DNA from 2 places in the Desulfuromonas sp. KJ2020 genome. Region 2 is predicted to be linked to the other one. Evidence: riboswitches for the same ligand, from Rfam matches in the RefSeq annotation. Region 2 holds a riboswitch; the other holds the start of a gene.
What was found. Region 2 has a riboswitch for thiamine pyrophosphate ahead of thiF (sulfur carrier protein ThiS adenylyltransferase ThiF). Riboswitches for the same ligand answer to the same signal wherever they lie in the genome.

Region 1 (5,503 bases), 1.5 Mb from region 2:
TCGGCCTTGAAGCGATGACCGTAGGACACCCCGGTGCCGACGGGAACCTGCTTGAGCTGGTAGATATGAGTGCGCCAGCTCATGACCGATCGCAGATCGAGACGGCCGGCGAAGGCGTCGGAAGGCAGCGCTCCATAGAGGACGATGCCGGGACGCACCAGATTGCATGCGGGCAGATGATGGGCGAAGAGCGCGGCGCTGTTGCTCAGATGAACCCACAAGGGCTGATGGCCAGCGTCACGAATCTGCTGCAGCATGCCGCAGAACGTTTCATACTGACGGGACGTCAGGGGATCCTGCGGCGCATCGGCCAGCGCCAGATGAGACAGAACCCCTTCGAGCCGCAGCCCTTTCCAGGCAGCCATCTCCGCCAGCACCGCACCCAGCTCCTCGGGCCGAAAACCGACCCGCCCCATACCCGTATCGAGCTTGAGGTGGAAGGGACAGACTTGACCGTTAGCCAGAGCGACTTGGTTCAGACGCCTCGCGGTCTCGACATCGAACAAAATAGGAATTAAGCGGTGGCGGAGGAGAGCCTCTTCCTGACCCGGGAAAAACCCTCCCAAGATGACAACAGGACGGTCGATCCCCGCCTCACGTAACTGCTGCCCCTCCTGCACGGAGGCCACACCGAACAGATCGGCGCCTTCGTCCTGCAGGCAGACCGCCACCGGCCCGATCCCGTGACCATAGGCGTCTGCCTTGACGACCGCCAGCAGCTTGCGCTCTGCTCCCGCCTGACTACGCGCCTGGCGGAAGTTGTGACGCAGGGCGGCAAGATTTATCTCGACAAAAGTTGGAAACGTAGAATCAGGAGACATAACGGCAAGGCCTCTGGAAGAAAAATTTTTCTTAGCACGACGGTCCGAGACTGTAAAGGAGAAACTCATGATCCCGCCGGCGGCGGAATCGTGATTTCCGCATTATTCTGGTTGACAGCAAAACCCTAATCCATTAGGCTTTTTTCTTCTTCTCACGGCCTCGTCCGGGGATGAAGGGCGGCAGGCGCCGGCACAGGCAAAGCCGCTTGAAAAAGTGCAGACCGCTAGGGGAGTGGCACACTGAGAATCCCGCAACCAGGGATGACCCTTTGAACCTGATCCGGTTCGTACCGGCGTAGGGAAGCGGCGAGAGGAACCGGTTGTTTTCCGATCGTCATGCCCTGCGAAGGCATGACGATTTTTTATTTTGCCACTGAGAGCTCATGATGATTGACGGACTTTACCTGATCACCGCCCAGGAACCGGTAGAGATCATGCTGGACAAGGTGGCCTCCGCCCTGCAGGGTGGGGTTCGCGTCGTCCAATACCGGGACAAGGTGCGGCCCGATCAGGAGCAACTGGCCATCGCCTGCCAGCTCAAACAGCTCTGCCGGCAACGGGGAGCCACCTTTATCGTCAACGACGATCCGGTCATCGCCCAGGCCAGCGGCGCCGACGGCGTTCATATTGGCCAGCAGGATGGCGCCGTCGGCGAGGCCCGTCGCATTCTGGGGCCAAACAAGATCATTGGCGTCTCCACCCGCAATGCCGAAGAAGCTCTCAAGGCCCAGAGGCAGGGGGCGGACTACGTCGCCGTCGGCAGCATCTATCCGACCACCAGCAAGGACGATATCCAGGTGGTGGGGCTCGACATACTCAAAAAGGTGCGCAAGGCCGTGCAGATACCGGTAGTGGCCATCGGCGGCATCAACCGCGACAACGGCAGTGACGTCCTCGCGGCCGGCGCCGACGCCCTCTGCGTCATCTCGGCGGTCATGGCCGACCCGGCCCCGGCGCTGGCTGCCGGCGAAATCGCCCTGCTCTTTAATCGTCACAATCCCTTCCCCCGCGGCAAGGTTCTCACCATTGCCGGTTCGGATTCAGGGGGGGGAGCGGGCATTCAGGCCGACCTTAAAACTATCACCCTGCTGGGCAGCTTCGGCATGAGCGCCCTCACCGCCCTCACCGCCCAGAACACTCTCGGGGTCAAAGGGGTGCACCCCGCCCCCGTGGATTTCGTCACGGCCCAGATCGAGGCGGTGCTCGCGGACCTGGGTACCGACACCGTCAAAACAGGCATGCTCTTTTCGGCCGAAATCGTCGAGCAGGTAGCCCGCGCCATCGACCAGCACGCCCTGCTTGCCGTGGTCGACCCGGTCATGATTGCCAAGGGGGGCGCTCCCCTGCTGCAACAGGAGGCCATCGCGGCTTTTGTCCAGCACCTGCTGCCGGTCGCCTACCTGCTGACTCCCAACCTGCCTGAAACGGAGGCCCTGACCGGTTTTGCCGTGCGTAACGAAAAGGACATGGAGCGCGCCGCCCGCCGGTTGCAGCAGATGGGCGCCCGCCATGTCCTGATTAAAGGGGGCCACCTTGAAGGAGCCGCCGTCGACCTGCTGCTGGCCGACGACCAGCTGCACCGCCTGGCCGCCCCCCGCCTGGACACCCCCAACACCCACGGTACCGGCTGCACCTACTCGGCCGCCATTGCCACCTTCCTCGCCCAGGGGGTGCCACTGACCCAGGCCGTCGAGCAGGCCAAAACCTTCATCACCGAAGCCATCCGCAGCTCCTTTGATTTGGGCACGGGACACGGCCCCGTCAACCACTATCGGGCCGCCCGGCTTTTCCGCCAGCCCGAGTGAACCCGGTTCGACACTTTTTCACAACTGACGGCCTGCCTGAGCGGACCGTAAATGCGAGGGAAAAACATGACCCAGCTTGAAATCGCCCGCCAGGGCCTGATCTCCGACAAGATGCAACAGGCCGCGGCCGCTGAAGGCATCGACCCTGAAATTCTGCGCCAGCGCATTGCCGAAGGTACCGCCATCATCTGCCACAACAATCGGCACATCAACGGCATCCCTCTGGCCGTGGGCAAGGGCCTGCGCACCAAGGTCAACGCCAACATCGGCACCAGCAAGGACGACACCAGCATCGACAAAGAACTGGAAAAGGCCCGGGTCGCCGTCGCCGCCGGCGCCGACGCCATCATGGATCTCTCCACCGGCGGCCCCATCGATGAGATCCGTGCCGCCATCATTCGCGAAACCAGCGCCTGCATCGGTTCGGTCCCCCTCTATCAGGCCGCCGTCGATACCGTCGTCCGCAAAAAGAAGGCCATGGTCGACATGACGGTCGACGAGATCTTCGACGGCATCAAAAAGCACCTCGACGACGGCGTCGATTTCATCACCGTGCACTGCGGCGTCACCCGCGCCACTGTCGAGCGCATGGACCGTGAGGGACGCATCATGGAGGTTGTTTCCCGCGGCGGCTCCTTCACCATCGAATGGATGACCCGCAATCAGGCCGAAAACCCCCTTTACGAGCACTTCGACCGTCTGCTCGAACTGGTCAAGCCCTACGATGCCACCCTCTCCCTCGGCGACGGCTTCCGCCCCGGCTGCCTGGCCGACGCCACCGACCGCGCCCAGATTCATGAGCTCATCGTGCTGGGCGAACTGACCCAGCGCGCCTGGGACGCCGGTGTGCAGGTGATGATCGAGGGGCCGGGGCACGTGCCCCTCAACCAGATCGAAGCCAATATCCAGTTGCAGAAGCGGCTCTGCCACGGCGCCCCCTTCTATGTGCTGGGCCCCCTGGTCACCGATATCGCCCCCGGCTACGACCACATCACCTGCGCCATCGGCGGCACCCTGGCTGCCTCCGCCGGCGCCGACTTCCTCTGCTACGTCACCCCCAGCGAGCACCTGCGCCTGCCCACCGTCGAGGATGTGCACGAAGGCGTCATGGCCAGCCGCATTGCCGCCCACGCCGCCGACATCGTCAAGGGCGTCAAAGGCGCCATCGACAAAGACAACGCCATGGCCCGCGCCCGCAAGGAGCTGGACTGGGAAAAGCAGTTCGAACTGGCTCTCGACCCCGAAAAAGCCCGCCGCCTGCGAGCCGAATCGGGTGTCGACGAGGAGCACGGTGCCTGCACCATGTGTGGGGAGTTCTGCGCCTACAAGGTCATGAACGAACGTAAACGGCAGAGCACCGCCGGCTGAGGCAGCTTTCCTGCACAAACCCGTCTTGAAAAATGCCCCAACGCCTGCTGGCGGGGGCATTTTTCTTTTTCCGGCCAGACGCCCCGACGCCTCGCACCAGGCCAATATTTATGGTTGAAATCCGGCCCACGTTCATGTTTAGATTAGCGAATTTGGCTTGGCCAAATATCTCACCACCCGGGAGGGATATAGAATTATGTGTGCAAAAAAAGTGGTAAAAAAGACCAATCGCCCCAAGCGTCCCCACAAAATCAAGCTGCGGGGCTTCAACAACCTGACGAAAACGCTGTCCTTCAACATCTATGATGTCTGCTACGCCCGTGCGCCCCAGGCCCGCAAGGAGTATCTGGAATACATTGATGAGGAGTACAATTCAGAGCGTCTGGTGAAAATTTTGACCGAGGTGGCCGACATCATCGGGGCCAACATCCTCAACGTTTCCAGTCAGGATTATGATCCCATGGGGGCCAGCGTCACCATCCTCATCGCCGAGGAACCGGTGGACCCCAAACCCGACCAGGTGCTCGCCCATCTCGACAAGAGCCACCTGTGCATCCACACCTACCCGGAGACCGACTCCCGGACGGGCGTATCGACCTTCCGCGTCGACGTCGACGTCTCCACCTGCGGCAAAATCAGTCCGCTTAAAGCCCTCAACCACCTGATCAACTCCTTCGAGTCGGACATCGTGCTCATGGATTACAAGGTGCGCGGCTTCACCCGCGACGTCAAGGGCACCAAGCACTATATCGATCACAAGATCCTGTCGATCCAGCAGTTCATCAAAAAGTCGACCCTGGATCTCTATCAGTGTGTGGACATCAATATCCACCAGGAAAATCTTTTCCACACCAAGATGCTGCTGCGCGATTTCAACCTCGACAACTACCTGTTCGCCAGCGCCGCCAAAGATTTCTCCCCCGAGGAAAAGGCACGGGTAAAAGAAAGTCTGCAAAAAGAGATGACCGAGATCTTCTATTCCAAGAATATCTATTGAGCATCCACCGGACCACGACACAAGGAGAGTCATGTTTACCGTCATGCGAAACCTGTTGGTCACCCTGGCTATCGGAGCAACCCTGACCATGACGGCCTGCTCCTCCCCCAAACTTCCGGGCGACCCACAAAACCCCTACCGCCCCGAGCGGCAACCCGTGGTCGGCGACATTCTCCACCTGCCGACGGGGATTTTCGTCGATGAAGAGCAGATGCTCGCCACCGCGACGGATGCCCGCCTGGTCTATGTGGGGGAAACCCACGACAATCCCGCCTCCCATCGCCTGCAGCTGACCGTTCTGCGGGCGATGGCGGCGCGCTATCCCGATCGACTCGCTCTCGGCATGGAAATGTTCACCCCCGCCCAGCAGGAGGTGCTGGATCGCTGGGTGGCCGGCGAACTCAGCGAGAAAGAGTTCCTCAAGCAATCCCGCTGGTACGCTACCTGGAACATGGATTTCGCCTACTATCGGGATCTGCTGCTCTTCGCCCGCGACCATCGCCTCCCCGTGG
Region 2 (5,503 bases):
CCTTCTCCCGCAGTTGTACGGCCCGCACGCCGCCGGCCAGGGCCTGGCGCACGGTTTCCACCAGATCGCGACCGTCCGTCAGCATATGGCGGTCACTGATGAGATAGAGGCTGAAGTCGACGACACCCGCTCCCGACATGGCTCAGTGGCTGCCGATGGCTTTGTCGAGAAAGGCGCTGTCCCAGTCTTTCCACACCGTCTCGTAGCCCTTGGCGCGGATCATGCGGCAGACCTCTTCAACGCTGCGGTCGTCGTCGATGGCGAACTGCTCGGTGCTCTTCTCCTTGTTCAGGTAGCCACCGGGGGCGGTGCTGGAGCCGGCGCTCATCTGGGTGATGCCCAAAGGGAGCAGGTGATCGCGCAGGCTGGCGCTCTCCCGGGTGGAAAGCACCAGGCCGGCGTCGGGCAGCAACAGGCGCAAGGCGCAGATCAGCTGGACGAAGGCGCGGTCCGACACCGGGTGCAGGGGTTGGAAGCCGCCGTCGGCCGGGCGGATGCGCGGAAAGGAGACGCTGACCTGGGTGCGCCAGTAGTGTCTTCCGAGGTGAAGGGCGTGCAGCCCGACGAAGAAGGCTTCGGCGCGAAAGTGGCCGAGGCCGAGCAAAGCGCCGAGGCCGATACGGCGCAGACCGGCGGCCCCGCCGCGCTCGGGGGTGAGCAGGCGCCAGTCGTAGTCACGCTTGCGGCCGAAGGGGTGCATCTCGGCGTAGAGGCCGCGGTCGTAGGTCTCCTGATAGATGGTGAGGCCGTCGACGCCGGCGCCGACCATCTGCCGGTAGCCGTCGGTATCCATGGGGTAGACCTCGATGCTGATCGAGCTGAACAGCGGCGCCAGGCGGCGCACCGCCTGGGCCAGAAAATCGTTGTCCACGGCCGTGGGGGCTTCCCCCGTCACCAGCAGGATGTGCTCAAAACCTTTGGCCCGTAGGGCGCGGGCTTCCTCTTCGGCCTCGTCGAGGCTGAGGGTCTGCCGGCCGACCTTGTTGGTGGCGTTGAAGCCGCAGTAACGGCAGCCGTTGCTGCAGACGTTGGAGAGGTAGAGGGGGGCATAGAGCAGAATATTGCGGCCAAAGCGCTGCAGGGTCTGACGATGGGCCTTCTGGGCCATGGGCTCGAGATAGGCGGCGGCCGCCGGTGACAGCAGGGCCTTGAAGTCCTCGGGTCGCAGGCGCTCGGCCGCCAGCGCCCGTTCCACCTCTGCGGCCGTTTTGCCTTCGATATCCGCCAGCACCTGCTGGTAGTCGTATTCTTGGATGACGTCGAGAAAACTCATGTTCAATTCCCTAGAAAGCCTGTCAGCGGGCTGGAGGCCTCGGCCTGCTGACGCTGTTCGCCCAGCCCGGCCAGAAAGGCCTCGCGACCGGCTTCCACCCCTTTTTTGAAAGCGGCACCCATGGCCCCGGGATTGCCGCTGACGGCGAGAGCCGTGTTGACCAGGACGGCGTCGGCCCCCATCTCCATGGCTTCGGCGGCGTGGGAAGGCGCTCCCAGCCCGGCGTCAACCACCACCGGCACGATGGCCTGCTCGATGATGATGGCGATGTGGTCGCGGGTGCGCAGTCCCTTGTTAGTGCCGATGGGGGCGCCCAGGGGCATGACGGTGGCGGTGCCCACTTCCTGCAGGTGCTTGGCCAGCACGGGGTCGGCGTTGATGTAAGGCAGCACGATGAACCCTTCCTTGACCAGGATTTCAGCGGCCTTGAGGGTTTCGATGGGGTCGGGCAGCAGGTAGTAGGGGTCGGGGGTCACCTCAAGCTTGACCCAGGGTTCGCAGCCGGCGGCGCGGGCCAGGCGGGCCAGACGCACCGCTTCGTCGGCGTCGCGGGCGCCGCTGGTGTTGGGCAGCAGCAGATACCTGTCGCGGTCGATCGCGCCCAGCATGCTGTCCTGGGGATTGTCGATATCGACCCGGCGCAGGGCGACGGTGACGATTTCGCAGCCCGAATTCTCCATGGCCGCCACCATGGCGTCGTTGGAGGCAAATTTGCCGGTACCGACCAGCAGCCGGGAGTTGAAAGCGCGTCCTGCAATAATAAGTTGGTCCATAGGCCTTCCTTTATAGGAATGAGTGAGGTGCGGGGGTAGGGTGCGCGGCCGGGTTCAGCCGCCGCCGACAAAGTGAACGATCTCGATCCGGTCGCCATCCTGCAGGTGGGTGGTGGCAAAGGCCTGCCTGGGCACGATGGCCCGGTTGAGCTCCACAGCGACCCGGTCGTCGGCCAGTTGCAGCTGTTCGATAAGTTCGGCCACTGTCAGGGCGGCTTCAAGGGTCTTTTCCCTTCCATTGAGAAGAATTGTCATGAAAAATCCTTTTCGTCTTCCGGAGTTTCACCGAGAAGGAGTCGAAGCACGGCGTTGGCCTGATGGTGGGCGGCGATGCCGACGCGAGGCGCCATGAGACCCTGGCCCGGCCGCGCTTCGCTGTCGCCGTCGCCGACCAGGTAGAGGCGGCTGGCGGCCCGGCGGGTGATGATGGTGTTGGACGGCCCGGCTCCGGCCACACCGGAAGCCGCCACGATGGGGGCCGCCGAATTCGTCTGCAGAAAGGTCTGGACGAGCATGGCCTTCTGGTCCGGGGCATCGAAGGCTTCCACCAGTACATCGACGCCGGCAAAGACTTCGGCGATATTCGAGGGGGTGAGACGGCCGTTGAAGAGGCGGAGGTCGACGCCGGGGTTGATACGGCGCAGGTTGTCCCGCAGAGCCTCGACCTTGGGCTGGCCAATCTGGTCGATGAAGAACTGCTGGCGGTTGAGGTTGGAGGGTTCGACGACATCGAAGTCGGCCAGAATGAGGCCACCGATGCCAGAGCGGGCGAGGGCGACGGCCACGGCCGAGCCGAGGCCGCCGGTGCCGGCGATGCCGACGGTGCCCTGCTTGAGTTTGGCCTGCACGCCAGGCGTGTGACGGGCACAGAGCAGAGCTTCGAATTCCGCCGGTGAAGGCTGCTCGCCCCGGCGGATGAGGACGACGCGGTCCCCTTCGGCCAGTGCTCGGTCGTCAGAGAGGGCGAAGCCGTTGACGATGAGCACGTCGGCGCCAGGATTGAAACGGTCGCGCAGCTGGTAGAGGGTCAGCCCTTCCCCGGTGTCGAGTGGATTTTCGTTGAGATAGATGGTCATAAAAAGAAAAGGCCGCAGAAAGCGGCCTTTTTCGGCTGGATAAATCCAGTGCTCCGAATCGTGCGCCGCTTCCCTACGCCGGTATCACCCGGATCAGGTTCAAAGGGTCGCCTCGCCGTGGCCAGGCTCTCAGTAAAAAACTCCCCTAGGGCATTTCCAATTGTGGTGAGTCGGTACGTTAGCAACAGCGCTGCGGGTCCGTCAACTTTTTTCTCCCTTTGCCGTTGTTTTTCCCCGTCGATTTGATTACTATGAGGCCCTTCCGAAAACCTGCGAAAACCCCGCTGTGGCTGGTTGCCGACAGGGTGGAAGAGGAGGAGAAACCATGACAATTTCAGATCGCTATCGGGACCTGGTGAACGAGGCTGCACAACTGGTGCAGAAGCTGGATGGGACGGCGGATGACAAGGCTGTCCAGGGTGTGCGCCAGGGGCTGGCCGGGCTGGAAGAACTCAAGGAGCAGGTAGGGGAGATCCCCCGTATCCGTCTGGAGGTCGAGCTGACGCCGGTACTGCTGGCTGCCCATACCCGGCTGGATCGGGCCAGGCTGCTGCTGGAAGAGGCCGGCGCCGAGGACCTGGCCGTGGCCGTCTGGGATGTCGAGCAGAAGATCTACCGTCTCCTCAACGAGCTGTAATTCCCCTCTCCGCTGGCCGGGGCTTTTCCTGTCGCCCTTATTGTCAGGCTTTCGACACGGCCTGCCGCCAGTCGCGAATCAATTCTTCCCGGCGCTTTTCCGCCATTTCGGGGGCAAAGCGTCGTTCTTCCCGCCAACTCTGCCGCAGTTCATCGAGATTTTCCCAGAACCCTACCGCCAGGCCCGCCAGCATGGAGGCGCCCAGGGCCGTGGTTTCCACGGTCTGCGGGCGGACGACCGGCAGCTGCAGCAGGTCGGCCTGCAGCTGCATGAGCAGGTTGTTCTGGGCGGCGCCGCCGTCCACCTTGAGGTGTCGCAGCGCGGCGCCCCGGTCTTCGGTCATGGCTGCTACCAGGTCGTGAATCTGCAGCGCCATGCCCTCCAGGGTGGCCCGGGCCAGGTGGGCGGCGGTCGTGCCGCGGGTGATGCCACTGATCAGCCCGCGGGCGCCGCTCTTCCAGTGGGGGGCGCCCAGTCCGGTGAGGGCAGGGACGAAAACGACGCCACCGCTGTCCGGGACGGAAGCGGCCAGGTGCTCGATATCCGCTGAGGCGGGGAAGAGACCGAGGCCGTCCCGCAGCCATTGCACGGCCGCGCCGGCAATGAAGGCGCTTCCTTCCAGCGCGTAGCTGGTACGGCCGTCGAGCTGCCAGGCGACGGTGGTCAGCAGGCCGTGGCCGCTCTCCACCGGTTCTTCTCCCGTGTTCTGCAGCAAAAAGGCGCCGGTGCCGTAGGTGCACTTGGCTTCGCCGGCCTCGAAGCAGGCCTGTCCGAAGAGGGCCGCCTGCTGGTCTCCGGCCATGCCGGCCACCGGGATACCGTCGGGGAGAAGATCCAGACCGCGGGTCTGGCCGTATACGGCCGAGGAGGGGACGATGTCGGGAAGGACGGCCGCCGGAACCTCAAAGAGGTCGAGGAGCTCCTTGTCCCAATCGAGGCGGCGCAGCTCCATGAGCAGGGTGCGCGAAGCGTTGGAGACGTCGGAAACGTGGCGGCGCCCGCCGGTGAGGCGCCAGACCAGGAAGGTGTCGATGGTGCCAAAGGCCAGATCGCCGGCCTCGGCCCGTCGGCGCAGCTCCGGCTGGTGGCGCAGCAGCCAGGTGAGTTTGGTGGCGGAGAAATAGGGGTCGAGCACCAGGCCGGTCTTGCGGCGAACCAGGGGTTCGGCGCCCTGTTCCTTAAGTTCGTCACAGATGTCGGCGCTGCGGCGACACTGCCAGACGATGGCGGGGGCGGCGGGCCGGCCGGTGCGGCGATCCCACAGCAGGGTGGTCTCCCGCTGGTTGGTCAGGCCGATGGCGGCGATCTCGCGCGGATTGACGCCGGTGCCGTCCAAGACGCGGCGGATGGCCTGAATCACCGAGAACCAGATTTCTTCCCCATCGTGCTCGACCCAGCCCGGTTTGGGGAAATGCTGGGGAAAGTCGACGGTGACCTTGGCGGCGATGCGCAGGTCCCGTTCGATGAGCAGGGCCGTGGTTCCGGTGGTTCCCTGGTCGATGGCGAGTATGTATCTGGACATGGCAACCCTCCGGGGCAGGAGATGTTCATGACTCTTGAGGGGAGGATGATCCGGAGGCGGCGGGATGGGGCGACCCTCAGGCCGAGGCCATGTGCTCCGGCGATGACGGGCAGTCCCCATGCAAAGAAACGCGGTTGCGGCCCGTGCGCTTGGCGCGGTATAGGGCGTAGTCGGCCTCGCGAATCAGATCGTCAAGAGTGTGGATGTCGGGGTGGGGGAAGG

Region 1: it holds a riboswitch for thiamine pyrophosphate, as region 2 does, so the genes downstream of both, thiD (bifunctional hydroxymethylpyrimidine kinase/phosphomethylpyrimidine kinase) here and thiF (sulfur carrier protein ThiS adenylyltransferase ThiF) in region 2, are expected to answer to the same signal.

Annotation. Positions count from the first base shown of each region.
Region 1 covers NZ_JAKUKE010000001.1:62,307-67,809, forward strand. Annotated here, with positions in the region: gene alr (alanine racemase) at 1-821, opposite strand, end outside; TPP riboswitch at 1,038-1,140, shown strand; gene thiD (bifunctional hydroxymethylpyrimidine kinase/phosphomethylpyrimidine kinase) at 1,208-2,626, shown strand; gene thiC (phosphomethylpyrimidine synthase ThiC) at 2,693-3,994, shown strand; gene speD (adenosylmethionine decarboxylase) at 4,191-4,991, shown strand; gene MJO47_RS00345 (ChaN family lipoprotein) at 5,023-5,503, shown strand, end outside.
Region 2 covers NZ_JAKUKE010000001.1:1,597,089-1,602,591, forward strand. Annotated here, with positions in the region: gene thiE (thiamine phosphate synthase) at 1-139, opposite strand, end outside; gene thiH (2-iminoacetate synthase ThiH) at 143-1,273, opposite strand; gene MJO47_RS07315 (thiazole synthase) at 1,276-2,046, opposite strand; gene thiS (sulfur carrier protein ThiS) at 2,101-2,301, opposite strand; gene thiF (sulfur carrier protein ThiS adenylyltransferase ThiF) at 2,298-3,122, opposite strand; TPP riboswitch at 3,176-3,279, opposite strand; gene MJO47_RS07330 (hypothetical protein) at 3,448-3,759, shown strand; gene glpK (glycerol kinase GlpK) at 3,803-5,281, opposite strand; gene MJO47_RS07340 (diguanylate cyclase) at 5,358-5,503, opposite strand, start outside.